Regions from separate parts of the Xanthobacter sp. DMC47 genome, predicted to be linked through region 1. Evidence: predicted binding sites of a transcription regulator. Region 1 holds the regulator's gene; each other region holds the start of a gene.
What was found. Region 1 encodes HrcA, which represses chaperone genes, less so after heat shock. Its sites were predicted from a motif close to GTTAGCACTCNCNNNNNGNGAGTGCTAAC; they were not measured.

Region 1 (10,041 bases):
GACGCTCGCGCATCTCCTTGCCGGTCTTGAAATAGGGAACGGTCTTTTCGCTCACGTCCACCTGTTTGCCGGTGCGCGGATTGCGGCCCACGCGTGCATCGCGCTTCTTCACCGAGAAGGCGCCGAAGCCGCGCAGTTCCACGCGATCACCGCGCTCGAGCGCAGAGGCGATCTGCTCCAGGATGGCGTTGACGATGTTCTCCACGTCCCTCTGGTAGAGATGCGGATTGGCCTCGGCGATCTTCTGGACAAGCTCGGACTTGATCATGGTGGCCCCAGTTCCCTCGAAAGCATCTGCCAAAAGTGAGCCAAGGCCCTTTGCGGCGGAGTGGGCGGCCGGATGTCCGGCAGGGTTGTCAGGTGTTGTTTTTCGGTGTTGCCGGAAAACCGCCAAGCGCTTGTGAACGCAATCTTAACCCTATGTCCGAGGGTGCCAGAGGGCCAACAGACCGTCAAGTTGACTGCGCTCCAGCGCGCCTTTCGCCGCATCCGTCAAAAGCGCCGCCGCCTGCGGGAAGCCGAGGGCGCTCACGACCCCGCGCGCAGCGCCCAGCAGCCAGCCGAACTCGTCGCCGACCTCCTTGGTGCGCCAGGTGCGGACCTTGAGGGCCTCGCTGACGCCCTTTTCGCGGGCAAGCCACGCGCGGGCGGTGCGCTCGTCGCCGAGTTCGTCGACCAACTGGAGTTCGAGCCCCTGATGACCGGTGAAAACCCGGCCATCCGAGACGTTGGCGAGCTTGGCGTCGGAGAGCTTACGGCGATCACCCACCAGGCCCTTGAACCAGGCGTAGCTGTCCTTGACCAGTGAATCCACGGCGGCGCGCGCCTCCGGCGTCACCGGCTCATAGGGATTGGGCGAGGCCTTGAGCGGGGAAGATTTGATATCCTCCATGGTCACGCCCACGGTCTTCAGAAGCTCGGTGAAGTTGGGAAACTGGTAGATGACGCCCACCGAGCCGACCAACGCATTGCGGCGGGCGACGATATGGTCCGCGCCCAGCGCCGCGATATAGGCGCCTGAGGCAGCGACGCCCTCCACGACAGCGACCACCGGCTTCTTCTCGGCGAGGCGGCGCAGCGCGTCGAACAATTGCTCGGATCCGGTCACGGTGCCGCCGGGGCTGTCGATGGAGAGGATGACGGCGCTGGCGCGGGAGCGGCCGATCTCCTCCAGAAGCTCCACCCGCTCGCGATCGTTGCGGATGATGCCGCCGATCATGATCCGCGCCACGTGAGGCGAGGAGGCGGGAATATCGCGGCCGACGAGGGCCGACACGCCCACAACCACCGCGGCGACGACGCCCAGCACCCCGAGCACGCGCCAGAATGTGACCTTTCGCCGGAGGCGGCGACGTTCGACGATCTGGTCGGCATCCAGCGACATGGCGCGCGTTCCTCGGCAGGCAGTCCCAAGCCCCACGCGGACTTAAGCAGGCGGCGCGGCGTTGGCAAGCGCTCCCGCGCGGGAGCTTACCCTGCCAGGGCGGCGATGACGGCGTTGAGAACCGGAAAGCCGGCGGGGGTGACACACAGACGGTCCGCCTCGCGCGACACCAGCCCCTCGGCTTCCAGCATCCCGAGACGATCGCGGGCGATGCGTCCGCCCAGGCGGGCGTGCCGGGCGAGATCGACGCCTTCCCGAAGTCGGAGCCCCATGAGCAGCATCTCATCCGCCTGCTCGGAGGCAGAAAGCGTCTCGTCCGAGACGATGCCGTGCCCGGCGGCCTCCACACGCTTCAGCCACTCCTCCGGCGCCCGCTCGGTGAAGGTGGCGCGGCGGGCGGCGCCCGACGCCAGCCGGCCATGGGCGCCGGCGCCGATGCCCGCATAGGTGCCGTAGCGCCAGTAGACGAGATTGTGCCGTGCCTCGGCACCGGGCCGGGCGTGGTTGGAGACCTCGTAGGCCGGCAGACCGGCCTGCGCCGTCACCTCCTGAGTCACGTCCCACAGGGCGCGGGACAGGTCATCGTCGGGCAGAATGAGCTTGCCGGCACCGTATAGCCGTTCGAACGGCGTGCCCGGCTCGATGGTGAGCTGGTAGAGGGACAGGTGCTCGCACCCCTCACCGAGCGCGCGCCGCAGTTCCGCCGCCCAGGCTTCGGGCGTCTGGCGCGGGCGGGCATAGATGAGGTCGAAGGACACGCGATCGAAAGCGCGCCGCGCGATGGCGACGGCCGCCAGCGCTTCCGCCACCGAGTGCATCCGCCCAAGGCCCTGAAGGTCCGCATCGTCCAGCGCCTGCACGCCGAGCGAGACCCGGTTCACGCCCGCCGTCCGGTAGCCGTGAAACCGCTCCGCCTCCACGGAGGTGGGGTTCGCCTCCAGCGTCACCTCGGCATCGGCCGTGAGCGGCCAGGCTTCGTCGATGGCTTCCAGGATGGCGGCGACCGTCGAAGGCGCCATCAGTGAGGGCGTGCCGCCGCCGAAGAAGACCGTTTCCGCCCGCCGTGGCCCCGACAAGGCCCGCATATGGGCGATCTCCCGCCGGAAGGCGGCGATGTAGCGGGCCTCGTCCGGCGGCACGAGGCGGACGTGGCTGTTGAAGTCGCAATAGGGGCATTTGGCCTTGCAGAAGGGCCAATGGACGTAGACGCCGAACCCCCCGTCCGTGTCCGCCCCCGGAAGAGAATGCGCAGGAGCGTTCGCGGAGGGGGCCTGATTTGAGATCGCGCTCACCCCTTCAGGCACGCCTGCGAGAGCTTCAGGAAGGCGCGGGCGCGGTGGGAGAGGCCGAAGCCCTTGGGGGGCATGCCGTGCTTCTCGTCCGCCGTCATCTCGGCGAAGGTCTTCACATGTCCCTCGGGGAGGAACATGGGATCGTAGCCGAAGCCCTTGGCGCCGCGCGGCGGCCACACGAGGGTGCCGTCCACTGTGCCCTCGAACTCCTCAAGATGTCCATCCGGCCAGGCGATGCAGAGCGCCGAGACGAAGCGGGCATGGCGCTGCGCCGGATCGGTGGCGCCGACCTTCTGCAGTTCGGCCTCCACCTTCTCCATGGCCATCTCGAAATCGCGCTCCGGTCCCGCCCAGCGGGCGGTGTGGATGCCCGGCGCGCCGCCCAGCGCATCGATCACGAGACCTGAGTCGTCGGCGAAGGCCGGAAGCTGCGCCGCATTGGCCGCGGCAACCGCCTTCAGGCGCGCATTGCCCTCGAAGGTGGTCTCGGTTTCCTCCGGCTCGGGCAGCCCGAGCTCGCCGGCGGAGACCGCCTCCACCCCGTGGGGCTCCAGCAGCATCTTCATCTCGATGAGCTTGCCGGGATTGTGGGTGGCCACCACGAGCCGCCCGGTGAGCTGGCGCGCCATCAGCCGATCGCCAGCTTCTGGAGCGACACGAGCTGATCCACGCCCGAACGCGCGAGCGAGAGCAGCGAGAGCAGTTCCTCCTGGGTGAACGGCGTCTTTTCCGCCGTGCCCTGGATCTCCACGATGCCGCCGGTGCCGGTCATGACAAAATTGGCGTCGGTCTCGGCGACCGAATCCTCGGCATAGTCGAGGTCGAGCACGGGCGTGCCCTCATAGATGCCGCAGGAGACCGCCGCCAGATGCTGCTTGAGCGGCATTTCCTTGATCATGGAGCGGGACTTCATCCAGCTCAGGCAGTCGTAAAGCGCGATCCAGGCACCGGTGATGGAGGCGGTGCGGGTGCCCCCGTCGGCCTGGAGCACGTCGCAATCGATGGTGATCTGCTTCTCCCCCATCGCCACCAGATCGGTGACGGAGCGCAGCGAGCGCCCGATCAGGCGCTGGATTTCCTGCGTGCGGCCGGACTGCTTGCCGGTGGTGGATTCGCGCCGGGTGCGGTCGTGGGTGGCGCGGGGCAGCATGGAATATTCCGCCGTCACCCAGCCGCGTCCCTGGCCCTTCAGCCACGGCGGCAGGCGCTCTTCCAGCGTCGCGGAGACGAGGACGTGGGTGTCGCCGAACTTCACGAGGCAGGAGCCTTCCGCGTGGCGCATCACGCCCCGTTCAAAGGACACCGCGCGCATCTCGTCGGGGGCGCGCTTGCTGGGGCGCATGATGGATACCTCTTTGTGCGTCATGGGCGCTCCTTTTAGAGCGCCGCGCGCCGGGAGGAAAGCAAGGGACGCGACAGAGCCTGCGCAGCGCTTGAACCCGGCCCCGGCGAGGGACACATTAGAGCCAGCGAAATCCTTTGTTCCGAAGGCTGAACCCGTGGCGCTCGATCCGTTCCTGCCCCTCTCGACCGGCGGCCTCGCGCAGATCGACCAGCGTTCGCGCGAGATTTTCCGGCAGATCGTGGAGAGTTACCTCGCCACCGGCGAACCGGTGGGCTCGCGCAACATCGCCCGCCTCATCCCCATGACGCTCTCCCCCGCCTCGGTGCGCAACGTGATGGCGGACCTGGAAGCGGCCGGGCTCATCTACGCCCCTCACACCAGCGCCGGACGCCTGCCCACCGAGCGCGGCCTGCGCTTCTTCGTGGATGCGCTGATGGAGGTGGGCGACGTCAACGAGCGCGACCGCGCCAATATCGAGACGCAGGTGCTCGCCGCCGCGCGCACCACAACCGTGGAAGGCGTGCTGCAGGAGGCGTCCGCTTTGCTCTCGGGCCTTGCCCGCGGCGCCGGCGTCGTCACCGCGACCAAGACCGACCCCCGCCTGAAGCACGTGGAGTTCGTGCCGCTGGAGCCGGGCCGCGCCCTCGTCATCCTCGTTTCCGAGGACGGGCAGGTGGAAAACCGGGCGCTGACGCTGCCGGCCGGCCTGCCAGTCTCCGCCCTCACCGAGGCGACCAATTTTCTCAACGCCCGCATCCGCGGCCGCACCCTCTCCGATGCCCGGCAGGAGATGGACAGCCTCCTCGCCGAGCTGAACCGCGACCTCGACACCCTGACCGCCCGCGTGGTGGAGGCCGGGCTCGCCTCCTGGTCGGGCGACGAGCCGGGCGGACGCACCCTTATCGTGCGGGGGCAGGCGAAGCTCCTGGAAGACCTGCGCGCGCTGGAAGACCTGGAGCGCATCCGCCTGCTGTTCGACGACCTCGAGACCAAGCGCGAGGTCTCCGAGCTGCTTGGCCGGGCGGAGGAGGCGCAGGCGCTGCGCATCTTCATCGGCTCGGAAAACCGGCTGTTCTCGCTTTCCGGCTCCTCCACCATCGTCGCGCCCTATCGGGACGGGCAGGGGCGCGTGCTGGGGGTGCTCGGTGTCATCGGCCCGACGCGGCTCAATTACGGGCGCATCGTGCCCATGGTGGACTTCACCGCCCGCCTCGTCAGCCGGGTGCTGGGCGCGCCGGGGGCGGACGCGGCCTGAGGGGAGGCATCACCCCGACTTGATTTTTCCCCCCATCGCCCCGATATGCGCCGGGACGATTGGCCTTTGCCCGGCGGCATGTGACCTCGGGCGAATCTCAAGGCAGGGGAAGTGACCGGATGAGCGAGCAGAAGCGCACGCCCGAGACCGGCGGCGACGCAAGCGAAAACGGCGCCGCGCGGGGGACTGCACAGGTGAACGAGGCAACCGCCGAGGCGGAAGCGAGTGCCATGGCGGATGCCGCTCTCGGCGACCCGGCAGGCGACAAGGCGCGCCTGGAAGCGGAGATCGCGAGCCTCAAGGACAAGTTCCTCCGGGCGTTCGCGGAGGCGGAGAATGTGCGCCGCCGCGCCGAGAAGGAAATCCAGGACGCCAAGACCTACGGCATCGCCTCATTCGCCCGCGACGTCTTGAACGTGGCGGACGATCTGGCCCGTGCCCTGGGTTCGGTGGAGGCAGAGGCCAAGGCGACCGCCGAAGGTGGTTTCAAGGCGCTGCTGGACGGGCTGGAGCTGACCGAGCGCGGCCTCGTCAAGGCGCTGGAGAAGCACGGCATCCGCAAGATCGAGCCGAAGGGCGAGAAGTTCGACCCCAATCTGCATCAGGCCATGTTCGAGGTGCCGGACCCGAGCGTCCCCACCGGGACCGTGGTGCAGGTCGTCCAAGCGGGTTACGTCATCGGCGAACGCGTTCTGCGCCCGGCGATGGTCGGTGTCGCCCGTGGTGGCCCGAAGGCCGAGCCCAGCAAGGCCGCCGGGGCGGCGTGAGGCTCGATTTCTGAAAGTTACATGTCGTTGGAGGCGGACACGTGCCGCCTCCCGGGCTCTCCGCCGCCCGGACCACCGCTCGCTCCGATCAGGTCGGCGAGGGCATCGGCAATGACGCGGCTGGTGTAGGGCTTGGCCACGCGCGGCGCGTCGGCAAATTCCGCCGGCATGCGAACGCTGCCCGTGTAACCCGAGCAGAAAATGAAGGGAATGCCACGTTCCGCGAGGACCGCTGCGGCCGGATAGACCGGCTCGCCGGCCAGGTTCACGTCGAGGATGGCAGCGTCGATGCGCTCGGAGGTCGCGGCCGCGACCGCGGCGGCGAGGCTCGCGACCGGCCCGACCACGGTGTAGCCCAGCGACCTCAGATTGTCGTCGAGCCCCAGTGCCACGAGGTGCTCATCCTCAACGACGAGCACCCGCCTTCCCGACAAGATCATCTTCAACGCCCTGGCTGACTGCATGTCCCCTCAGGGCCATGTCCGGGTTCAACCAGCGGCCGCGGGAAAAGTTCCACGCGCCGCAGCAAGGCGTTGTACGAACGCCGGAAGGTCGAATCCGCCCTTCCGGTTCGTCGCGAAGCCCGCGATCAGTCCTTCGCGCGTTCCACGTAGGAGGCGTCGGCGGTCATGATGACGACGCGGGTGCCGGCCGAGATGTGCGGCGGCACCATGGTGCGCACGCCGTTGGAGAGCATGGCGGGCTTGTAAGAGGAGGAGGCCGTCTGGCCCTTCACGGTCGGCTCGGTGTCCACGATCTCCAGCACCACGCGGGCCGGAAGCTCGATGGCGATCGGCACGCCGTTATGGGTGGAAAGCATGCATTCCATGCCTTCCTGCAGATAGACCGACTGGTCGCCCATCACATCCTTCGGCACGGTCACCTGATCGTAGGTTTCCGGGTTCATGAAGGTGTAGCCGTCGGAATCCTCGTAGAGGAAGGTGTGCGGGCGATCTTCCACGAAAGCGCGCTCCACCTGCTCGGTGGTGCGATAGCGCTCGGAGATCTTCACGCCGTCGGAGATGCGGCGCATGTCGAGCTGCGTCACCGGCGTGCCCTTGCCGGGGTGGATGTTCTCGGCGGTGAGCACCACGTACAGCTTGTCGTCGATGTCGACCACGTTGCCCTTGCGCAGGGTGCTGGCGATAACCTTGACCACGTCGTCTCTTCCTTGACCTGATGCGCGGCGTCCGCGCCGATTGAAAACCGGGGGACGGCGGCGCCGTCTGGCTGGTTCGGCGCGCACCATAGCGATAATGGCGCGCAACGCCAGTCTTGCACCCGTCTTTCCGGCACCGCGCGGCGGCAGTGGCCGGCCGCTCCGACCGGCCGCAAGGAGGAATCCATATCATGGCGGTATCGAGTTCCCCGCCCGCGCCCCCCTCCTCCGCATGGTGGCAGCCGGATGTCCACGCCGATCGCCGCCCCTTCCTGCTCGCCCGCAGCCGCATCGCCGCCGCCCTGCGTGCAGCGTTCGTGGAAGACGGCTTCATCGAGGTGGAAACACCGGCGCTTCAGGTCTCCCCCGGCAACGAGACCCATCTGCACGCCTTCGGCACGGACCTCATCGGCCCGGATGGCGCGACGCGCCGCCTCTATCTGCGCACCTCGCCCGAGTTTTCAGCCAAGAAACTGCTGGCGGCCGGCGAGTCCAGGATATTCGAGTTCGCCCGCGTGTTCCGCAATCGCGAGCGCGGCATGGCCCACCATCCGGAATTCACCATGCTGGAGTGGTATCGCGCCGGCGCGCCCTATACGGCGATGATGGAGGATTGCACCCGCCTCCTTGTCCGCGCCGCCGAGGCAGGCGGGGTGAAGGCCTTCTTCTATCGTGACAAGCCGTGCGACCCTTTCGCCGCGCCGGAGCGCCTGACGCTCGTGGCGGCATTTAACCGCCATGCGGGGATGGATCTCGAAGCCCTTTTGCCGTCCGCCGGAGAAACACCGGATGCTGCCCGCTTCGCCCGTGCGGCGGCCGAGGCCGGCATCCGCACCGCGCCCGACGACACCTGGGCCGACATGTTCTCGCGCGTGCTGGTGGAGAAGATCGAGCCGCATCTCGGGGTCGGCCGCCCGACCATCCTGACCGACTATCCCGTGAGCGAGGCGGCTCTCGCCCGGCCCAAGCCGGACGACCCGCGCCTGGCCGAGCGGTTCGAGCTGTATTGCTGCGGGCTGGAGCTTGCCAATGCCTTCGGCGAGCTGACCGATGCGCAGGAGCAGCGCCGGCGCTTCCAGAAGGACATGGACGAGAAAGACCGGCTCTATGGCGAGCGCTATCCGCTCGACGAGGACTTTCTCGCCGCGCTGGCCCTCATGCCGCCGGCCAGCGGCTGCGCCCTCGGTTTCGACCGGCTCGCCATGCTCGCCAGCGGGGCGCGGAGAATCGAGGATGCGCTCTGGGCTCCGGTGGCCGGAACTTGAAACACGCCACTCCGCTCAGGCGCCGCGCGGGCGTGAGGCGTTGTGCCGCTCAGGCGCCGCGCGGGCTTCTGGTCAGTTGATCTCGAACAGGGTCGAGAAGCCGGAGATGTCGAACACCTCGCGGATCTGCGGCTGGAGCGAGGACAGCGCGAGCTTGCGCTTGGCCCCGCGCATGGCCTTGCCGGCGACCAGCAGCGCGCGCAGGCCGGACGACGACACGTAGTCCACGCCGGCGAGGTTCACGGTGATCCCCCCGTCGGTCATCGACACGACTTCCATAAGGCTCGCCTCGAACGGCTTGGCGTTGGGCGTGTCGAGGCGCCCCGCCACCTTCAGCACCACGTCGCTTCCGACCTGCTCACGCTCGATGTGCATCAGCCTCTACTCGCTTGATGTCCGCCTCCGGGGCGGCCGGCTGATCCGGATTATCCTCATTCTCGGGCGTACGCAACGCAATCGCGCTGCGGCGCACCAGCCAGATCGCCCGCTCGAACAGGCTGGTCGCCAGCAACAGCTGCCGCGCGTCCGACCCCGCGCCAAGTGCCGAAGCGGCAAGCTGGCGACGGATGCGGTTCAGCATCTCCGAGCGATCACCGGAGAGCGCGATGATGAGATCGAGGTCCTCCACCGGCCCGTCCGTGGCGTCGGCGAGGGACAGGGTGATGGTGCGCAGCGATTCCGAGAGGGCGAAGGCTAGCGGCGGAACGTCCTCGAAGCCCTCCACCACCTCGGTGAAGTCGTGCAGCGTGTCCTGCAGGGTGCGCACGTTCTCCACCAATGCTTGGTGATGCAGCGCCACTTCCAGGCTGTCGCGGGCGAGGCCGACGACGATCAGTTCCGAGATGAACTGGTCGACGGCAAGGCCCACCGAGGCGGCGCCCCGCCACAGGGCGAGCCGCTCGCCGGCGTCGCCGCTGTCTTTCTGATCGAGGTCCGGCAGCAGGGTCGGCAGCAGCTTGATCAATCGCAGCGTTTCGCTGACCGCGAGGTCGAGCGCGGTGGAGGGATCGGCCAGTGCGTCGTCATGGATGAAGCGCGGGCGCGAGGCGCCGTCCTCGATCGTCGGCGGACTCAAGGCGGCGGCGAATTTTTCGGAGATGCCGCGGGCGAAGGCGACCGGAATGGCACCTGCAAGCTGCAGGGACAGGAACAGGATCGACAGGGACATGGACGCCGCGCCCTTGCCCGCGGCAGCGAGGGTTGCGACCCCATCGAAGCCGACGAGACCGCCGAGGCCGAAGAAGGCCCCGACCACAAGGCAGCCGACCGCCTTCACCAGCACATGGACGTAGCAGAGCTGGCGGCCCGTCCCTTCCAGCCCTCCGGCGGAGATGACCGCCGCGAGGCCCGAGCCGAGGTTCGCGCCGAGCACGATGAAGACCGCATCATTGAGGCCGAGGAGGCCGGCCTGCATCAGCGCCAGCACCAGAATGGTGGGGGTGGAAGACGACTGGCTGACGACCGAGATGGCAAACCCGAGAAAGAAGCCGAGCAAGGGCGTCAGATGGGCGGCAAGGCTTCCCGCTACGACCGAGATGTCGAGCGCCCGCGGCGCCTCCTTGATGAAATCGAGA
Region 2 (10,041 bases), on a different contig from region 1:
GTGCAGGAAAGCGCCCTCTACGCCAACAAGGAGCTGGGCGTGAGCGCGACTCCCACCTTCTTCATCAACGGCAAGAAGGTCTCCGGCGCCCTCGGCATCGCCGAATGGGACAAGGAACTGGCACCGCTGCTCGCCGGCAAGTGAGTTTCGCTGAACTGATGGTCAAGGGCCGGTGCGCTGCGCCGGCCCTTTTGATTCCCGATTGCCTTCGCTCAATCGCCGCGCGGGTTTACTCGTTGCTCACGCTCAAGCGCCGCGCGGGCTTTCACGTTGCCTTCGCTCAATCGCCGCGCGGGCTTCAGGCGGCCCGGAGCTTCCTCTCCACATAGCGGCTTTCCTGCGTGCGCCCGCCGTAGCCATAGGCATCGGCCTTCACCTCGCGCACGAGGATGTAGCTCTCCTCGTCGAGGTCCGGCAGCAGGCCGGACATGGCGGCGAAGACGGCTTCCAGATAGGCGGCCTTCTCGTCCTTGGTGTTGGTGCCGTCCACCACGAGAATGTCGAGGGAGAAGGACGTGCGCGCCTTCGCCGACAGCGCCTCTCCGCCGACGAACCACTGCTCGGCCGGCACGAAGGAGATGGCGACGGCCGTCACCTTGGGGTCCTTGCGCAGGATGCGGGCGGTGAGGTCGGACAGGGTGGCGGCGACCTTGGCGGCGAGGGCGGCATCCGGGGCGCCGGACAGCTTCACGTTCAGAATGGGCATTTTGACCTCCATCGGCGCGATGCACCGGCATCGGCTGCGATGGCTTGTTCTAGGCTGCCCCAATTGATGAGAAAAATTGAATTCTAAAATCCCAGAGTTTTGCTAATCTCATAGCATGATCCGCAATCTCGACCTCGACCTCATCCGCAGCTTCGCCGCCGTGGCCGACCTCGGCTCCATATCCGCGGCGGCGCGGAAGGTGGGGCGCAGCCAGTCGGCGGTGAGCCTGCAGATGGACCGCCTCGCCGAGGCGGTGGGCTTCTCCCTTCTGGAGCGGCGCGGGCGGGCGGTATCGCCCACCTCGCGCGGTGCGGCCTTCCTGGAGGATGCGCGGCGCCTGCTGGACCTCAACGACCGCATCCTCACCCAGCACGTCCACGGCGCCTTCGCCCAGCCGCTCCGGTTGGGCTTCGTGCAGGATGTGGGCGAGCAGGTGCTCCAGCGCATTCTCTATCGTCTCTCGGCCAGCTTCCCGCAGGCGCCCATCACCGTGCGCGTCTGCACCACCTCCCACATGCTCGACATGCTGCGCGCCGAGGAGCTGGACGCGGCCGTGGGCTTCCGCGCCGAGAGCGAACTGCCGGCCTCCCTGCTGCTGCGCGAATCCATGGTGTGGATCGCCGCACGCCAGCTCCGCCTTGACCGCGAGGCGCCGGTGCCTCTCGTGCTGTTCGAGCACCCGTGTTCCTGCCGCACGGCCGCCATCGCCGCGCTGAACGCTGCCGGGCGGCAATTCCGCATCGCCTTCACCAGCCCCAGCCTGCCGGGCCTGATGGCGGCGGTGGGGGCGGGAATGGGCGTCACCGTGCGCTCGCCGCGGGCGCTTCGACCCGACCTCGCCATCGTCGCCGACCTCGACCGCGCGGCGCTGCCGGACATGGAATTCCTGCTCTACACCCGCCCCGGCGCCCGCCCGCCGGCGCTGCAGAAGGTGGAGGAGGTGCTGCAGGAGGAATTGCGGCGCGAGCATCCGCTCTACGCGGTGGCGTGAGCCCGCGCGGCGCTTGAGCGAAGGCAACGAAAGAGCCCGCGCGGCGCTTGAGCGGAAGCAACGCACAAAGCCCGCGCGGCGATTGAGCGGAGACAACGCGAAACATCCGCGCGGCGCTTGAGCGAAGGCGACGCAAAAACCTGCTCAAGCTGGACAGGCCGGGATGAACCCGGCACCCTTTTCCCATCGTTCGGTCCGGGACTGCCCCTTTTCGAGCCCGGCGGAGATTGCCGCGATGACCAGCACACAGCCGACCCCGAAGGCGTCCCCCGCCTTTCCGTTCGACAATTCCTATGCCCGCGACCTCGCCGGCTTCTATGCGCCGGTGCTGCCGACCCCGGTGGAGGCGCCGGCGCTGGTGAAGGTCAACACCGACCTCGCCGAGCTGCTCGGCCTCGACCCCGCCGATCTCGCGACGCCCGAGGGCGTCGCCGTGTTCGCCGGCCTCGCCGTGCCGGAGGGTGCGGAGCCCATCGCGCTGGCTTATGCCGGGCACCAGTTCGGCCATTTCTCGCCCCAGCTCGGCGATGGCCGCGCCATCCTCCTCGGCGAGGTGGTGGGCCGGGACGGTCTGCGCCGCGACATCCAGCTGAAGGGCTCCGGCCCCACCCCCTTCTCCCGCCGGGGCGACGGTCGGGCTGCGCTCGGGCCGGTGCTGCGGGAATATATCGTCAGCGAGGCCATGGCCGCGCTGGGCATTCCCACCACGCGGGCGCTGGCGGCCGTCACCACGGGCGAAGCCGTGGTGCGGGATCGCGCGCTGCCGGGCGGCGTGCTGGCGCGGGTAGCGGCGAGCCACATCCGCATCGGCACCTTCCAGTTCTTCGCCGCGCGCAAGAGCTTCGATGCGGTGAAGCAGCTCGCCGACTACACCCTCGCCCGCCACTATCCCGACCTCGTGGGGGCGGAGAACCCCTATCTCGCCTTGCTCGACGGGGTCATCGGCCGGCAGGCGGCGCTGGTGGCGCGCTGGCTGTGCGTCGGCTTCATCCATGGGGTGATGAACACCGACAACATGTCGGTGTCGGGCGAGACCATCGATTACGGCCCCTGCGCCTTCATGGACGCCTACGATCCCAACACGGTCTTTTCCTCCATCGACGAGATGGGGCGCTATGCCTATGGCAACCAGCCGGACATCGCCCACTGGAACCTCGCCCGCTTCGCCGAATGCCTCATCCCCATCATGACGCCTTCTTTGGGTGAGGACCGGGAAGCCGCCATCGCCGCCGCCAATGCGGCGCTCGGCACCTTCCCGAAGCGCTTCTATGCGGCCTACCACGCCGGCCTTTGCGCCAAGATCGGCCTGCCGGAGGCGGGCGACGAGGACGTGGCCCTCGCCCACGACCTCCTCAACGTGATGATCGGCTCCAGGGCCGACTTCACCCTCACCTTCCGCCGCCTCGGCGCGCTGGCAGAGGACGCGGACGCGGGCGGGCCGGTGCGCGACCTCTTCCTCGACCGCGCCGCCTTCGATACCTGGGCCGAACGCTGGCGCGCGCGCCTCGCCGAGACGGGCTGCGCGGGTGCCGACATCCGCGCCGGGATGGATGGGGTGAACCCGCTCTTCATCCCCCGCAACCATCTGGTGGAAGAGGTCATCGCCGCCGCCATCGAGCGCGGCGACCTCGGCCCCTTCGAGCGGCTGAACACGGTGCTGGAGCATCCCTATGCGGAGCAGCCGGAGTTCGCCGCCTATGCGGGGCTGCCGCCGTCCATGGAGGGGTATCGGACGTTCTGCGGGACGTGAGGGGGGCTCTCTAGGCTTAGAACGGCTAAGCTCCCTCTCCCCTCAAAGTCGGCTTCTGCCGACTTTGACCTACACGAACCGAACTCGGCAAAAGCCGAGTTCGGGCGGGAGAGGGCAGGGGTCAGGGGTGTATCGCCGCTCGAACCGGCATCGGACATGCGGAAGCAGCCCCCCTCACCCCCAACCCCTCTCCCGCAAGGGGAGAGGGGAGCATGGCCCGATGCGGCAGACTTTGCCGCTGGACCCCGGATCCGCGCTCCGGCTGCGCCGTCGCCTGTCCGGGGCACAGAACCAATATCGCCGTCGTCCTCCGACTTGATCGGAGGACCCATGGTGACGTTTGTTCTGCGTTTCGGCTGCCCGCGCAGGCGACGGGATGGCCCTCCGGTCACGCCGGAGGCGACGGCGGTCTGGGCCGCCCTGGCGTCCCGGACGCATGCAGCGCCAGCGGAATGCGAGCCGGGACCCAGCGCAAGAGTTCGCCGCAGGCGCTTCTTCAAACTACCGTTCTCAGGGATTGCCCCCGCTGCGCGGGAGTTTCGCGCTTGACCCCGGATCGGCGCTCCACCTGCGGTGTCGCTTGTCCGGGGAACGGCAAAAGAAAAGGGCGCAGCCTTTCGGCCGCGCCCTCTCTTTCTTCCCGGATGGGAGGGTGGATCAGAAATCCATGCCGCCCATGCCGCCCATGCCGCCGCCCGGCATCGCGGGCATGCCGGAGTCCTTCTTCGGCAGCTCGGCGACGAGCGCTTCGGTGGTGACGATCAGGGCCGCGATGGAGGCGGCGTCCTGGAGGGCGGTGCGCACGACCTTGGCCGGATCGACGATGCCGGCGGCGATCATGTCCACATACTCTTCCGTCTGGGCGTTGAAGCCGAAGGACGGATCGTTGGACTCCTGCACCTTGCCCACCACGATGGAGCCTTCCACGCCGGAATTCTCGGCGATCTGGCGGATGGGGGCCTCGAGGGCGCGCAGGACGATCTTGATGCCGGCCTTGATGTCGGCGTTGTCGGAGGTGACCTTCTCCACCGCCGCCTTGGCGCGGAGCAGGGCGACGCCGCCGCCGGGGACGATGCCCTCTTCCACCGCAGCGCGGGTGGCGTTGAGCGCGTCGTCAACGCGGTCCTTCTTCTCCTTCACCTCGACCTCGGTCGAGCCGCCGACGCGGATCACCGCGACGCCGCCCGCGAGCTTGGCCAGACGCTCCTGGAGCTTCTCGCGGTCGTAGTCCGAGGTGGTCTCCTCGATCTGCGCCTTGATCTGGTTCACGCGGGCCTCGATGTCGGCCTTCTCGCCGACGCCGTCCACGATGGTGGTCTTTTCCTTCTCGAGGATGACCTTCTTGGCGCGGCCGAGCTGGGCGAGGGTGACGTTCTCGAGCTTGATGCCGAGGTCCTCGGAGATCACGGTGCCGCCGGTGAGGATGGCGATATCCTCAAGCATCGCCTTGCGGCGATCGCCGAAGCCGGGAGCCTTCACCGCCGCGACCTTCAGGCCGCCGCGCAGCTTGTTGACCACGAGGGTGGCGAGCGCCTCGCCTTCCACGTCCTCGGCGATGATGACGAGGGGACGGCCGGTCTGCACCACGGCCTCGAGGACCGGCAGGATCGGCTGGAGGCCGGAGAGCTTCTTGTCGAAGATGAGCAGGAAGGGCTCTTCCAGGTCGGCGATCATCTTCTCCGCATTCGTGATGAAGTAGGGAGAGAGATAGCCGCGGTCGAACTGCATGCCCTCGACCACTTCGAGCTCGGTCTCGGCGGTCTTGGCTTCCTCGACGGTGATGACGCCTTCGTTGCCCACGCGCTGCATGGCGCCGGCGATCATCTCGCCGATGGAGGCATCGCCGTTGGCGGAGATGGTGCCGACCTGCGCGACTTCGGCGGAGGAGGAGACCTTCTTGGCGCGGCCCTTGATGTCGGCGATGGCGGCGGCGACGGCGAGGTCGATGCCGCGCTTCAGGTCCATCGGGTTCATGCCGGCGGCGACCGACTTGGCGCCTTCCTTCACGATGGCCTGGGCCAGCACGGTGGCGGTGGTGGTGCCGTCGCCGGCGAGGTCGTTGGTCTTGGAGGCGACCTCACGCACGAGCTGGGCGCCGAGGTTCTCGAACTTGTCCTCGAGCTCGATCTCCTTGGCCACCGACACACCGTCCTTGGTGATGCGGGGAGCGCCGAAGCTCTTCTCGATCACCACGTTGCGGCCCTTGGGACCCAGGGTGACCTTCACGGCGTTGGCGAGGATGTCGACGCCGCGCAGCAGCTTCTCGCGCGCGTCGGAGGAGAACTTTACTTCTTTGGCAGCCATCACGGCCTCCTTATGATTCTGTTTCGCTCAGAAGACGCGCAAGATCACTTGGCGATGACGCCGAGGATGTCGCTTTCCTTCATGATGAGCAGGTCCTGGCCGTCGATCTTGACCTCGGTGCCGGACCACTTGCCGAACAGCACGCGGTCGCCGGCCTTCACGTCGAGGGGGACGAGCTTGCCGCTCTCGTCACGGGCGCCGGCGCCCACCGCGATCACCTCGCCCTCCTGGGGCTTTTCCTTGGCGGTGTCGGGGATGATGATGCCGCCGGCGGTCTTCTGCTCGGCTTCGATGCGCTTGACGACCACGCGGTCGTGCAGAGGACGGAAGGACATGGGTCGTTACCTCTTTCGGGGGAGCGCGAGCCTTGGCCCGCCGTTCTGGCACTCCCGGATGAAGAGTGCCAAGCTCGCCGCGGAGATAAGGGCGCGTCCGCCGGACGTCAAGGCGCGCTGCAGCAATCGAGGAGCTAGCAAAGCGGTAACGAGCCGTGGGATAAGCTCGTGCGGAGCTGGGGCTTGACCGGCGGACGGGGCCGACGTGGACGGCATCGACGCCGACGGCGCAAGCCTTTATGGTCAGGCGACTGCCTGGGTGGTCGCTTTCTTGTTCCAGGCGGCGGGAGGCCTCGGAAAGCACATGACGAAGATGGTTGCGGGATCCAAGTCTGCTTTCGGGCGGTTTGCTTTCGGAAGGCCGCGCGCCGCGCTGGCCGGTGCCGCCCTCACGGTGCTGGCCCTCGGCCTCGCCGGCTGCGAGACGACCCCCTCCGCGCCGCCGCCGGCCGCGCGCCCGGTCTATACCAGCCCGATCCCGCCCGACCGTCTCGTCGGCCGCTGGGGCCTCGCCGCCTATCACCGGCCGGACGACGCCACCCGCACCGAGGCGCAGGCCAAGGCCTCCTGCGGCAACAATCCCTATGTTATTACCGCCGGCACCAATGGCGGCGTAATGATGTATCTCGCCGACGACAACAAGCTGACCGAGCTGGTCTCCAAGCAGGTGGGCAACGGCCCGGTCTATATCGGCCCGCCCGACGACCCGGCCGGCGGCGAGCGCGACCGTCAGGTGGTGCGCTTCGACGGCAATATCCTGGTGCTGCGCTTCGTCGATCCGGAAGTGGCCAAGCGCTACGGCACCATGGTCTACGTGCGCTGCTCGTGACGGGGAGGGGCTTCGCGCCCCTCACTCGGGCTGAGGCTCACCGCCCGAAGGCGGCAAAAGCCGCAGAGGCTCACCGCCCGAAGGCGGCAAAAAACCCCAGAAGCTCACCGCCCGAAGGCGGTGAGCATGGCGGACCCCCGGTTGGTGGGGTCGAACACGTGCAGGCCCAGTTCCTCGGCCAGTTCCCGGAAGGCGGCGATGCCGCGCACGGAATTGCCGCGCGCATCGAGGCGCGGTGAATAGGTGGCGATGCCGAGCTGGCGGTTGACCACGCCCAGGATGCCGCCGCCCACCCCGCTCTTGGCCGGCACACCCACGTCGAACGCCCAGTTGCCGGCGAAATTGTACATCCCGCAGGTGAACATCACGGCGAGCGTGGCCCGCACCGCATCCACCGCGAACACGGTGGTGCGCGTGAGCGGGTCCTCGCCGATGTTGGCCAGCGTCGCCCCCATGCGGGCGAGGTCGCCGGCCGTCACCAGGATGGAGCATTGGCGGAAATAGAGGTCCAGCGTCGCGTCCACGTCGGCGGTGAGCGCCCCGGCGCTGGTGAGCAGGTGGGCGATGCCGCGGTTGCGATGGGCGGTCTCGGCCTCCGAGCGGAACACCGCCTCGTCCACCACCAGCCGCCGCCCGGCCGCGGCGGAGAAGCGATCCAGCACGAAGTCCAGCGCCGCATCGCCGAGATGCTCCACGAGCAGGCCCGAAACGGTGATGGCCCCGGCATTCACCATGGGATTGAAGGGCCGATTGGTATCGGCATCGAAGACGATGGCGTTGAAGGCATCGCCCGAGGGCTCCACGCCGACGCGGGACAGCACCTTTTCGCGCCCCGCCACCTCAAGGGCGAGACAGAAGGCAAATGCCTTCGAAATCGACTGGATGGTGAACGCCACGTCGGCATCGCCCACCGAGACCACCTCCCCCTCCACCGACACGGCGGCGATGCCGAAGCGGTCCGGGTCCACCAGGGCCAGTTCGGGAATGTAGTCGGCGAGGGCGCCGGAGGTATCGCCGCGGCTGCGCTCGAAGGTGTGGCGCACCACCGTCTCCAGCCCGTAGCCGGGAGCCGCGTGAGCAGGACCCGAATCCATCATCATCCCCCATGCCGACCGGCGGCGCCGGCCCCACCCCGGCTTTAGCACAAGGCGTGCCACGGCCCGGGGAGCGGCAGGGGAAGGCAGGGACGGTGGCCGGCCATGACCGGAGCGGGAGAGGGACGAAACGAGGAAGGACGGGCTGTGAATGCGCGCGGCCGCCCTCACTCCGCCCGCTGCGGCCGGGCCATCAGCGCCTCGATGGCGCCGTCGATGCCGAGGCGGCCGGCGAGTACCGCGTCCACCGCCGCGCTGACGGGAACGTCCACGCCCTTGGCCGCTGCCATCTCCACCAGCACGCTGGCGGTAAAAGCCCCTTCCGCCAGCTTGCCCGCGCCGGCCTCGCCCGCCCCCAAAGCGCGGCCGAAGGCGAAGTTGCGCGATTGCGGGCCGGAGGTGGTGAGGATGAGGTCGCCGAGGCCGGAGAGGCCGGTGATCGTCTCCGGCCGCGCACCATAGGCGGCGCCGAAGCGCATCAGTTCGGCAAATCCCCGCGCCACCAGAGCTGCGGCGGCGCTCGCGCCCAGCCGGCGGCCGGCGACGATGCCGGCGGCAATGGCCAGAACGTTCTTCGCCGCCCCGCCGATCTCGGCACCGCGCACGTCGGTGGAGTGGTACAGCCGCAGCGTGGAGGAGCCCAGCGCCTGCGCGAGGTCCTTCGCCAGCGCGCCATCGCCCGCCGCCAGCGTCACCGCCGTCGGCAGGCCGGCCGCCACGTCGCTGGCGAAGCTGGGGCCGGAGAGCACGGCGGGCCGGGCGCCGGGCAGGGTCTCGGCGATCACCTCGCTCATGAAGGCGCGGGTGCCGCGCTCGATGCCCTTGGCGCAGGAGATGACGGGCATCCCCGCCCGGACGCGGGTGCCGAGATGCCCCAGCGCCGCACGGCAGGCCTGCGCCGGCACCACCAGCAGCACGGCGTCGCAATCGGCCACGCGGTCGAGGTTGGACACCGGCGAAACGGCGGGATCGAGCGCGATGCCCGGCAGGTCTGCCCGGTTCTCGCGGGCCGCGGCCATGTCGGCCATGGCCGTGGCGTCGCGGCCCCACAGCACCACCTCGCGGCCGGCGCGGGCGGCGGCATTGGCGAGGGCGGTGCCCCAGGCGCCGGCCCCCATCACGCCGATGCGGCGAAAGCTTGAACCCGACACCGCTCAGGCCCGCGCCGAGGCCGAGGCGGCGGCCGCCGGATCGAGCGGCCAGCGGGCGCGCGGGCTCACGTCCAGCCGGTCGCGGATGCCGCGGGCGAGCCGCTCGGCTCCGGCCCAGGCGATCATGGCGCCATTGTCGGTGCAGAGCACCGGGGCCGGCATGGCGAAGCGGGTGTTCAGCTCCGCCGCCACCTTGGCGAGGCTCTCGCGGATCATGCCGTTGGCGGCGACGCCGCCGGCCACCACCAGCGCAGTCGGGCCACGCCCCAGCCGGTCGCGGAAGGCGCGGGCGCCGGCCCGCACGCGGTCGGCGATCACGTCCACCACGGCCGCCTGGAAGCTGGCGCAGAGGTCGGCCACGTCCTCGTCCGAGAGGGGGGCGAGGCGGTCCGCCTCCAGCCGCACGGCTGTCTTGAGGCCGGAAAGGGAGAAATCGGGCTCGCGCCGGCCCAGAAGCGGGCGCGGGAAGGCGAAGCGGGCGGAATAGCCGTGCTTGGCCTGCTCCTCCACCTGCGGGCCGCCCGGATAGGGCAGGCTCAGCATCTTCGCCACCTTGTCGAAGGCCTCGCCCACCGCATCGTCCAGCGTGGTGCCGAGGCGGGTGTATTTGCCCACGTCCTCGATGGCGAGGAGCTGGGTGTGGCCGCCCGAGACGAGGAGCAGGAGATAGGGGAAGGCGACGCCATCGGTGAGGCGGGCGGTGAGCGCATGGGCTTCCAGATGGTTCACCGCCACCAGCGGCTTCTTCGCAGCGAGGGCGATGGCCTTGGCGGTGGTGAGGCCCACGATGACCCCGCCGATGAGGCCGGGGCCGGCCGCCGCCGCGATGCCGGAGAGCTCGGAATAATCCACGCCGGCCTGCCGCATGGCCTCGGCGATCA
Region 3 (10,041 bases), on a different contig from region 1:
CCGGGGCGGACGACGAGCATGCGCGCCGTGTCGCGCGGCTCGGCGGGGCGCAGGGCGATGCGGTCCTCGGGGAGGTGGAAGTCGAAGGCGTCAACGCGCATGGGGGAAGGCAGACATGGAGAGGGCAACGGCTCAGAAGATGGCGATGGCGCCCTGGTAGATGGCCCAACTCATCAGCGCTGTCACCATCAGCCCGAGGATCGTCGCGCCGAAGCCGGCGAGGATGACGAGGCCGTCCCGCTCCACGAGGCCGAGGCCGAAGATGCACACGGCAAAGCCCGGCGGCAGATTACCGAGGAAGGGGATGGGCAGGATCAGGATGAAGCCCAGCACCACCACCGTCGCGCCCACCACCCGCCGCGCCGTGGGGCCGGCGAACTCTTCGAGGCGGGGCCGCGAGATGCGCTCGAACCGCTCGATCCAGGGCCGCGAGCGGGTGACGATCGACTCCAGCATCGCGCGGGAGAAGGTGCGGCGGGCGATCCGTTCCGGCAGCCATAGTTCCTGCCGTCCCAACATCATCTGCAGGCCGATGAGGCCCAGGATGATGCCGCACACCACCGGGATGCCGGGCGGCATGGGGATGCAGTTGGGAATGCCGAAAATGAGGAAGAGGATGCCGAAGGCGCGGTTTCGCAAGGCATTGACGAGATCGCCGATGGCGACCTGATCCTGTTCCTGCGACGCGAGCACTGCGGCCAGGAGCTCGGAGGTTCGTGGGGTGCGATGGTCCAAGGCGCCCTCATGACGTGGACGCTTCAGCTACAACCCGAAAACGGCGGTGGCAGGGCACGGCCGCGCAAATCTTACGCTACGACAGACGCGCGCTGGCGAATTGAGCGGACATGCACGCCCCACCCCCGCGGGGACGTGCATGTCCTCACCGCCCGTCGAAAATCATAAAGCGCGTTGACCGATACGGAAACCCCCTGACGTTGGGAGAATGGTCCAGATCAGTTCAAAAGGAACATTCCGTCCACGGACCGCAGTTCTGCGGGCTTGATAAGGCCGGAATGGGCGACCCGCACCGAATGCAGCCGCCCCTCGATCTCGCGCTGCCAGAATTCGAGGAACTTGTTCAGCTCCGGAAAGCGCGGGCAAAGGTCGTACTCCTGCCAGAGAAAGGTCTGGAGCAGGCCGGGGTGGTCGGGCATGCGATAGAGGATCTCGGCCGTGGCGAGGCCGTAGCCTTCCATCTGCAGGACGAAGTCACGCGACACCTTGGAAACCATGGGTCACACCTCCAATCCGCGGCCCCGCCTGCCATCAGGAAGGGGGAAGACGGGACCGGACACTTCATTGTCGGCTACACACTTTGCCAACGCCAAGGCTAAAGATTGGTTTCCGTCTGCAAAAACAATGCTCTAGCAGCCTTCGCACGGGATTGCTGACAGCCGCCGGCCGGGCCGCGGCCGCGCCAGCGCAGCGCCCCTTCAAGGCGGCGCTTTCGCTGCAAGCTGGCAGAATAACGGCCGCTAGCACTCCGTTCCCCTGAGTGCTAATTTTTTTGAGCCGACCCCTTGCGGCCCGAAATGGGCGCCCTTAGATCGCGGTCGGGCCGGGTGGAGGGGTTCCCGGCGCCTTCAAAACAGGCAACCCCGATGGACAACATCGAACCGGAGGTTTCCCTATGGGTTTCCGTCCCCTGCACGACCGCGTGGTCGTCAAGCGCATCGAGGCCGAGCAGAAGTCGGCCGGCGGCATCATCATCCCCGACACCGCCAAGGAGAAGCCGCAGCAGGGCGAAGTCGTCGCGGTCGGTCCCGGCGCCCGCAACGAGAAGGGCGAACTGGTGGCGCTCGACGTCAAGGCCGGCGACATCGTGCTGTTCGGCAAATGGTCCGGCACCGAAGTGAAGATCGACGGCCAGGATCTCCTCATCATGAAGGAGAGCGATATCCTCGGCGTCATCGAGAACGCGGCCGGCGCCAAGAAGGCGGCCTGAGTCGAGGCGGCCTGATCTCAGGCTGCGTGATTTTCGGTCGCAGGATCGAGGCTGCCCGAGGCGCCCGGTCCCGCGGCATTCGCCAATCCCATTTAATCGTCCCAATCTGAAGGAGCACGCCCCATGGCTGCCAAGGACGTGAAATTCTCCGTAGACGCGCGCGACAAGGTTCTGCGCGGCGTCGACATCCTCGCCAACGCCGTGAAGGTTACCCTGGGTCCCAAGGGCCGCAACGTGGTGATCGAGAAGAGCTTCGGCGCCCCCCGTATCACCAAGGACGGTGTGTCGGTGGCCAAGGAGATCGAGCTCGAGGACAAGTTCGAGAACCTCGGCGCCCAGCTCGTGCGCGAGGTCGCCTCCAAGACCAACGACCTTGCTGGCGACGGCACCACCACCGCCACCGTGCTCGCCCAGGCCATCGTGAAGGAAGGCGCTAAGGCGGTTGCCGCCGGCATGAACCCGATGGACCTGAAGCGCGGCATCGACGTCGCCGTGGACGCCATCGTGAAGGACCTCGCCGCCAACTCGCGCAAGGTCACCTCCAACGAAGAGATCGCCCAGGTCGGCACCATCTCCGCCAACGGCGACGCCGAGGTCGGCAAGTTCCTCGCCGAGGCGATGAAGAAGGTCGGCAACGAGGGTGTCATCACCGTCGAGGAAGCCAAGACCGCCGAAACCGAACTCGATGTCGTCGAAGGCATGCAGTTCGACCGCGGCTATCTCTCTCCGTACTTCATCACCAATGCGGAGAAGATGCGCGTCGAGTTCGAGGAGCCCTACATCCTCATCAACGAGAAGAAGCTCGCTGGCCTGCAGGAGCTGCTGCCCGTGCTCGAGGCGGTGGTGCAGTCGGCCCGTCCGCTGCTGATCATCGCCGAGGACGTGGAAGGTGAGGCCCTCGCCACCCTCGTGGTGAACAAGCTGCGCGGCGGCCTGAAGGTGGCTGCGGTGAAGGCCCCCGGCTTCGGCGATCGCCGCAAGGCCATGCTGCAGGACATCGCGATCCTGACGGGCGGTACCGTGATCTCCGAGGAAGTCGGCATCAAGCTCGACAGCGTGAACCTCTCCATGCTCGGCCGCGCCAAGAAGGTGGTGATCGAGAAGGAGAACACCACGATCGTCGACGGCGCCGGCGAGAAGGCCGACATCGAGGCGCGCATCGCCCAGATCCGCGCGCAGATCGAGACCACCACCTCCGACTATGACCGCGAGAAGGCCCAGGAGCGCCTCGCCAAGCTCGCCGGCGGCGTCGCCGTGGTGCGCGTGGGCGGCTCGACCGAGGTCGAGGTGAAGGAGAAGAAGGATCGCGTTGACGACGCCCTGCACGCCACCCGCGCTGCGGTGGAAGAAGGCATCGTCCCCGGCGGCGGCGTCGCCCTGCTGCGCTCCATCAAGGTGCTCGACGGCCTGAAGGTCGACAACGCCGACCAGAAGACCGGCATCGAGATCGTCCGCCGCGCCATCCAGGCCCCGGCGCGCCAGATCGTGCAGAACGCCGGCGACGACGGCTCCGTCGTGGTGGGCAAGATCCTCGAGTCCAACGACTACACCTTCGGCTACAACGCCCAGACCGGCGAATATGTGGACATGGTGAAGTCGGGCATCATCGACCCCACCAAGGTCGTGCGCACCGCCCTGCAGGACGCGGCGTCCGTGTCCGGCCTGCTCATCACCACCGAGGCCCTCATCGCCGAGCTGCCCAAGAAGGCCGGCCCGGCCGCCCCGGCCATGCCGGGCGGCGGCATGGACTTCTGAGGTAAAGGAAGCCTCTGATGCCGCCCGGCTTCTTTACGAAAGTCGCAAACCGGCAAGGCGGTTTGCTCGGGCGGCGGCATGGACTTCTGAGGTAAAGCAAGCATCTGACGCCGCCCGAAACGTTGGGCGGCCAATGAACGGAACGGCCGGGCGAAAGCCCGGCCGTTTTGCTATTGCGGGCCGCCGCACGGGTGGGCGAGCTTCCCCAGCGCCAGATTGAAATCGCTCTATATCACAGGGCTTTGCCGATAATCTGGCCGGGCATGGGTTAGCGTCGGCGGCGAATGGGGGTATAAAGGCGCGAGCCAGCTATTCCCGGCGGAGGGATCGCCAGCCTGTCCGTTTTGATCATTGGTGATGCGCGATGCCTGTTCGCCTGATTTCGCGCACGTCTGCCGGGCGTGCTGATTTTCGTCTTTCCTCGCTGGCGCCGAAGAGCGTGGCTGTGCTTTCGCTGGGCCTGTTGCTGGCCGTGACCTCCGCGCCCGTCGCCGTTTGGGCGCAGCCGGCCGCTCCCACCGAGACGCACCAGCACGCGACGTCCGTTGCGCCACAGCCTTCTGCGGCTGTACCTGCTCCTGCCCCCGCCGCCGAGGCCGCGCCTGCCCCGGCGTCTGCCACCCCGGTCGAGCCCGCGCCCGCTGCGCCCGCACCGGAGAGCATGGCCGATGCGCGCCTGCCCCATGATCTGTCCCCCTGGGGCATGTTCATGGCCGCCGACATGGTGGTGAAGGCGGTGATGCTGGGCCTCGCCTTCGCCTCGATCCTCACCTGGAGCGTGTGGTTCGCGAAATCGCTCGAGCTGCTGTTCGCCCGCCGCGCCGTCGCCCGCACGCTGAAGGCGCTGCGCGGCGCGGTCACCCTGTCGGACGCGGCGGCCGAGATGCCCAAGGCCAACAGCCCGGCCACTGCGACGGTGCGCGCCGCGCTCGCCGAGTGGCACGCCTCCGCCGGCCTGCCGGTGGACGGCATCAAGGAGCGCGTCGCCGTCGCCCTGTCGCGCATCGAGGCCAAGGCCGGCCGGCGGATGACTGCGGGCACCGGCATTCTCGCCACCATCGGCGCCACGGCGCCGTTCGTTGGCCTGTTCGGCACGGTGTGGGGCATCATGAATGCCTTCATCGGCATATCGAAGGCGCAGACCACAAACCTCGCAGTGGTCGCCCCCGGCATTGCCGAGGCGCTGCTCGCCACCGCCATCGGCCTCGTCGCCGCCATTCCGGCGGTGGTGATCTATAACGTGTTCGCCCGCGCCATCGCTGCCTACAAGGCCAACCTTGCCGACACGTCCGCCGAGGTGATGCGCCACCTCTCCCGCGACCTCGACCGTGCCGCGGCCGAGGTGGAGGCCCCGCGCCTGCGCGCTGCGGAGTGACCCGGGATGGCCGCCAAGCTCGATCATGGCGGGGACGACCTCGCCGAGAACCACGAGATCAACGTCACGCCGTTCATCGACGTGATGCTGGTGCTGCTCATCATCTTCATGGTGGCGGCGCCCCTCGCCACGGTGGACGTGAAGGTGGACCTGCCCGCCTCCAACGCCCAGCCGCAGCCGCGCCCGGACAAGCCGCTGTTCCTCTCCGTGAAGAAGGACCTCACGCTGGCGCTGGGCGATGATCCCGTCTCTCGCACCGGCCTCGGCGCCATGCTGGACGGACGCACCAACACCGACCGCCAGCAGCGCGTGTTCGTGCGCGCCGACAAGACGGTGCCCTATGGCGATGTGATGGAGGTGATGAACCTCCTGCGCACCGCCGGCTATCTCAAGGTCGCCCTCGTCGGCCTGGAAGGCGGCGAACCGGCACCCGCCGCCCCCGCCGCGCTCCCTGCCGCCGCACCGGCCCCGGCCGGAGCACCCGGAGCGCCCCGGTGAGCGCGGTTCACCATCATCACCACTGGCACGACTTCGACCGCTACCACCTGCGCAACATGATCCTGCGGCTCGCCGCGGGCGTGTTGCTCGTCGTCGGGCTCCATGCCGCCGCGGTCTATGTGGCGCTGAACTGGAACAAGGAAGCGCCGGGCGAGCAGTCGCCGCCCGCCGCCATCATGATCGAGCTGGCGCCCATGGCCGTGAGCCAGCAGTCCCAGGAGGAGGTGGCGCCCGGCCCGCAGATGGTTCAGGCGCCCGAACCGGTGCCTGACGCCAAGGAGGACCCGCAGGAAGACGCCGAGCCCCCGCCGGTCCCTCAGGTGACCGAGACCGTGGAGAAAATGCCGGAAACCCCGCCCGCGCCCGCCGAGGCAGAGGTGGTGCTGCCCAAGCCCGAGCCGAAGAAGGTGGAGGAGGCGAAGCCCCGGCCCAAGGAGGTGGAGAAGCCGAAAAAGGAGGCGAAGCCCACCCGCCGGCCGGCCGCTCCCACCACCGCCGCCGCGCCGCGCTCCGAGGCGCCGACCGCCCAGACCACGGCCGCCCCCTCCCCGGGGGCCGCGGCCGCGCGCTCGGCTGCGCTGGCGGACTGGAAATCGCGCGCCTTCGCCCACCTCAATCGCTTCAAGCGCCCGCAGGGCTCGAACGTGGGGCGGCCGGGGATCAACATCTCCATATCCGGGTCGGGCGCCGTCACCGGCGTCTCGCTGGCGAGTTCCTCAGGCAATTCGGTGCTGGACCAGGAGGCGGTGGCCATGGCCCGCCGCGCCTCGCCCTTCCCCGCCCCGCCCGATGGAAAGGGCATGAGCTTCGGGGTGGCGATCAACTTCCGCAATTGAGGGCGTCGGTGGGCCGTTCAGAACCAGATGCGGCCGCGCACCGCCTGCTGGGCGGCCCACCACATGGCGAACTGCCTGCGGAAGGGGGAGAGGCCGGCAGGTTGGCGGAAGGGGTCACGCACCTTGGCCAGCGCCTTGAGATCTCCGGAGACCAGCGCCAGCGGCAGGAATGGCGGAGCGATGGACGTGGCGGCATAGGTCTGCCCTGCCGCCTCGCGGGCGGCCCAGAGGTGGCGCGCCGCGGCCTCTCTCATGTCGCCAAGCGCCGCCAGCAGGCCAGGCGTGACCGTGCCGGACACCGCCTCTTCCCGTCCCACGCCATGGCGGGCGAGGACATCGAGCGGGATGTAGCATTGCCCGCGCGCGGCATGGATGGGGAAGGCCCGCATCAGCCCCGTCATGGCGATGGCGACACCGCCGTGTCCCGCCAGATCGCCCGAGCGGCCCACGTCCGGCAGCAGGATGAGCGCCGAGAGCTGGAGCAGCGCCGAGGCCGTCTCGCCCGCATAGCCCTCGAGATCACCCACGGTGGGCATGGGATCGTCGTAGAGGTCGAAGACGCGCGCGTCGGCCATCGCGATCAGGCTCTGGCGCGGCAGGCGGAACCGTTCGATCGTATCGAGCAGCGCGGCGGCGACCGGGTGGCCGGAGACATCGCCCCTGCCCTCCCCCTCGATCACCTCCCGCCACCAGGCGAGGCGCACCTCGCCGGGCAGCGCCTCGCGCACCACCTCGCGCACGCGGGCGACATCGAGATTGTAGGCATAGAGCGCGAGGAGGTGCCGGCGCTTGTCCTGTGGAGCGAACAGGGCGGCAAGGAAGCGGTCGCGATCCTGTGCCTGCACCTGTGCGGCACAATAGGCATAGGCCTCGTCGAGCGCCGCGCCGTCCGTCGTGCGGTCTTGCATGGCTTAGACCGCGATCAGCGCCGCGCCCACCCGCCGGCCCTCGGCGAGGAGCACGTTGTAGGTGGCTGCGGCGGAGGGCGTCGGCATCAGCTCGAAGCGGATGCCGGCATCGCGCAGCACCTGCTTCAACGGCTCTTTCAGGTGCGCGGGATCCTTGCCGGTGCCGATGAGGAGCAATTCGACGGTCGCGGCGTCCGCCACCACCGGGGCGAGCGAAGCCGCGTCGATCTCCGCCATGCTCACCGGCGCCCAGCCGCGGATCCCAGAGGGCAGCGCGAGGACGGAGCCAGCATGGGACATGCCGGAGAAGTGGAAGAAGGTGTCGCCATAGCCGTCTATGGCGACCTGCCGCGGCAGGAAGGGGGCGCCGTCCGGGGCGGCCACCACCCGCGCCTCAGGCCTTGGCCGGGCGCGCGGGGCCGGCCTTGCCGTTGGGCTTGCCGTTCTTGCCCTTGCCGCCCTTGTTTGCCCCCCCGCTGGCCGACACGCCGGTGGCGGGCGCGGCCTCGGGCGGGACAGCGGCGGCGGCGTCCTTGGCCTCCAGCTTCACCAGCTCGTCCAGCTCCTTCACCTCGGGATCGGCCTCCTTGGCCGGCAGGCTGACCGTGGAGGCACGCAGGCCGAGGTGGATGAGGATGGGGGCCGCGACGAAGATGGTGGAATAGGTGCCGATCACCACGCCCACCGTCATCGCCAGCGAGAAGCCGCGGAGCACCTCGCCGCCGAAGAAATAGAGCGCGAGGGTGGCGAAGAAGGTGGTGGTGGAGACGATGATCGTCCGCGAGAAGGTGGCGTTCACCGCGATGTCGAGCAGTTCGGGCAGCGGCAGCTTCTTGTAGCGTCGTAGCATCTCGCGGATACGGTCGTACACGACCACCGTATCGTTGAGCGAATAGCCCATGATGGTGAGGATCGCGGCAATCGACGTGAGGTCGAAATCCACCCCGAACGCAGAATAGATCATCAGAGTGACGAAGATGTCGTGCAGCGTCGTCACGATGGCGCCGACGGCGAACTGCCACTCGAAGCGGAACCACAAATAGGCCAGCACCGCCACCGCGCCGAGCACCAGCGCGAGGATGGACTGGCGCACCAGCTCGCCGGACACGCTCGGGCCGACCGTCTCTACGCGGCGGACGGTATAATCGGTGCCGAGCACGCCATTCACCTTGGCGAGGATGGCCTGCTGGGCCTCGTCCGTGGTGCCGAAGGCGCCGATGCGGATGAGCACGTCCCGCGGAGAGCCGAACTCCTGGATCTGCACGTCGCCCACATCAAGGTCGGTCAGATGCTCACGCAGCGCGCCGATGTCGGCCTGCTGCTGGCTGGTCTGCGCCTCGATGAGCGTGCCGCCCTTGAAGTCGATGCCGAGGTTGAAGCCGTGGATGGCGAACAGCAGGCAGGCCACGATGGACAGCGCCGCGGAGAACGGGAACGTCCAGTGCCGCAGGCGCATGAAGTGGATGTTGGTCTGCGCCGGGATGTAGTCGATCAAAGGCATGTGCGGCGCACCTTCAGATGGGCAGCTTCGCCGGCCGCCGCCACTTCACCCAGTAGGCGATCATGAGCCGCGTCAGGGTGTAGGCGGTGAACATGGTGGTCAGAAGGCCGAGGATGTAGGTGACGGCGAAGCCGCGCACCGGTCCGGACCCACCCATGAGGAACAGGATGACCGCCGTGGCGAGCGAGGTGATGTTGGCGTCGAGGATGGTGCCCAGCGCGTTCACGAAGCCCTTGTCGATGGCCGAGATGGCGGATCGGCCTTCCCGCGCCTCGTCGCGCATGCGCTCGAAGATGACGACGTTGGAGTCCACCGCCATGCCGATGGTGAGGACGACGCCCGCGATGCCGGGAAGGGTCAGCGTGGCGCCGAGCACCGACTGGAGCGAGAACATCAGGATGATGTGCACGGCGAGGGCGATGAGCGCGAACAAGCCGAACAGGCCGTACACGGCGATCATGAACACGGTGACGAGGCCGCCGGCCACATAGGCCGCGGTCTTGCCCGCGTGAATCGAGTCGGCGCCGAGGCTCGGGCCGACGGTGCGCTCTTCCACCACCTTCAGCGGGGCCGGCAGGGCACCGGCGCGCAGGAGGATGGCGAGGTCGTTCGCCTGCTGGACGGTGAACGACCCGGAGATCTGGCCCGCGCCGCCGAGGATCGGCTCGCGGATCACCGGCGCGGAAATCACCTGGTTGTCGAGCACGATGGCGAAGGGCCGACCCACCGATTCCTGCGAGACGGCGGCGAAGCGCTTGGCGCCGTTGTTGTTGAAGCGGAAGGAGACGATGGGCTCACGGGAGTTCTGGTCGAAGCCCGGCTGGGCATCCACCAGGTCCTCGCCGGAGACGCGCACCTGCTTCTCCACCAGATACGGCTGGCCATCCTGGCCCTTCAGCACTTCCGATTCCGGCGGGGCGCGGCCTTCCAACGCCTGCTGCGGCGACATGGACTGGTCCACCATGCGGAAGGAAAGCTTGGCGGTCTGGCCGAGCAGGTTCTTCAGGCGCTGCGGGTCCTGCAGGCCGGGCACCTGCACCAGGATACGATCGAGGCCCTGGCGCTGGATGTTCGGCTCCACCGTGCCGAGCTGGTCGATACGGCGGCGGATGATCTCGATGGACTGGTCCACCGCGGAACGCATCTTGGCGGTGAGGCCGGCATCGGTGAGCTGCAGGGTGACGACGCCGTCGGCGCCGGACGAGACGGTCATGTCCATCTCG

Region 2: groES (co-chaperone GroES) is a predicted target of HrcA. The motif match lies at 6,131-6,159, and genes of this name have one in related genera.
Region 3: groES (co-chaperone GroES) is a predicted target of HrcA. The motif match lies at 1,475-1,503, and genes of this name have one in related genera.

What each region holds. Positions count from the first base shown of each region.
Region 1 covers NZ_JBQUZM010000005.1:121,211-131,251, forward strand. Annotated here, with positions in the region: gene ihfB (integration host factor subunit beta) at 1-268, opposite strand, end outside; gene sppA (signal peptide peptidase SppA) at 419-1,384, opposite strand; gene hemW (radical SAM family heme chaperone HemW) at 1,471-2,667, opposite strand; gene rdgB (RdgB/HAM1 family non-canonical purine NTP pyrophosphatase) at 2,673-3,305, opposite strand; gene rph (ribonuclease PH) at 3,305-4,018, opposite strand; gene hrcA (heat-inducible transcriptional repressor HrcA) at 4,176-5,276, shown strand; gene grpE (nucleotide exchange factor GrpE) at 5,396-6,043, shown strand; gene ACT54R_RS20775 (response regulator) at 6,061-6,462, opposite strand; gene efp (elongation factor P) at 6,633-7,202, opposite strand; gene epmA (EF-P lysine aminoacylase EpmA) at 7,394-8,467, shown strand; gene ACT54R_RS20790 (STAS domain-containing protein) at 8,540-8,842, opposite strand; gene ACT54R_RS20795 (Na/Pi cotransporter family protein) at 8,826-10,041, opposite strand, start outside.
Region 2 covers NZ_JBQUZM010000001.1:1,955,084-1,965,124, reverse strand. Annotated here, with positions in the region: gene ACT54R_RS09070 (DsbA family protein) at 1-144, shown strand, start outside; gene ACT54R_RS09065 (tautomerase family protein) at 299-706, opposite strand; gene ACT54R_RS09060 (LysR substrate-binding domain-containing protein) at 822-1,697, shown strand; gene ACT54R_RS09055 (protein adenylyltransferase SelO) at 1,933-3,447, shown strand; gene groL (chaperonin GroEL) at 4,105-5,751, opposite strand; gene groES (co-chaperone GroES) at 5,796-6,086, opposite strand; gene ACT54R_RS09040 (hypothetical protein) at 6,391-6,915, shown strand; gene glsA (glutaminase A) at 7,020-8,009, opposite strand; gene ACT54R_RS09030 (NAD(P)H-dependent glycerol-3-phosphate dehydrogenase) at 8,177-9,160, opposite strand; gene tsaD (tRNA (adenosine(37)-N6)-threonylcarbamoyltransferase complex transferase subunit TsaD) at 9,164-10,041, opposite strand, start outside.
Region 3 covers NZ_JBQUZM010000004.1:166,571-176,611, forward strand. Annotated here, with positions in the region: gene queA (tRNA preQ1(34) S-adenosylmethionine ribosyltransferase-isomerase QueA) at 1-101, opposite strand, end outside; gene ACT54R_RS12570 (exopolysaccharide biosynthesis protein) at 133-735, opposite strand; gene ACT54R_RS12575 (usg protein) at 954-1,232, opposite strand; gene groES (co-chaperone GroES) at 1,631-1,945, shown strand; gene groL (chaperonin GroEL) at 2,069-3,700, shown strand; gene exbB (tonB-system energizer ExbB) at 4,065-5,075, shown strand; gene exbD (TonB system transport protein ExbD) at 5,082-5,573, shown strand; gene ACT54R_RS12600 (TonB family protein) at 5,570-6,409, shown strand; gene ACT54R_RS12605 (phytoene/squalene synthase family protein) at 6,427-7,317, opposite strand; gene ACT54R_RS12610 (Mth938-like domain-containing protein) at 7,321-7,701, opposite strand; gene secF (protein translocase subunit SecF) at 7,712-8,818, opposite strand; gene secD (protein translocase subunit SecD) at 8,832-10,041, opposite strand, start outside.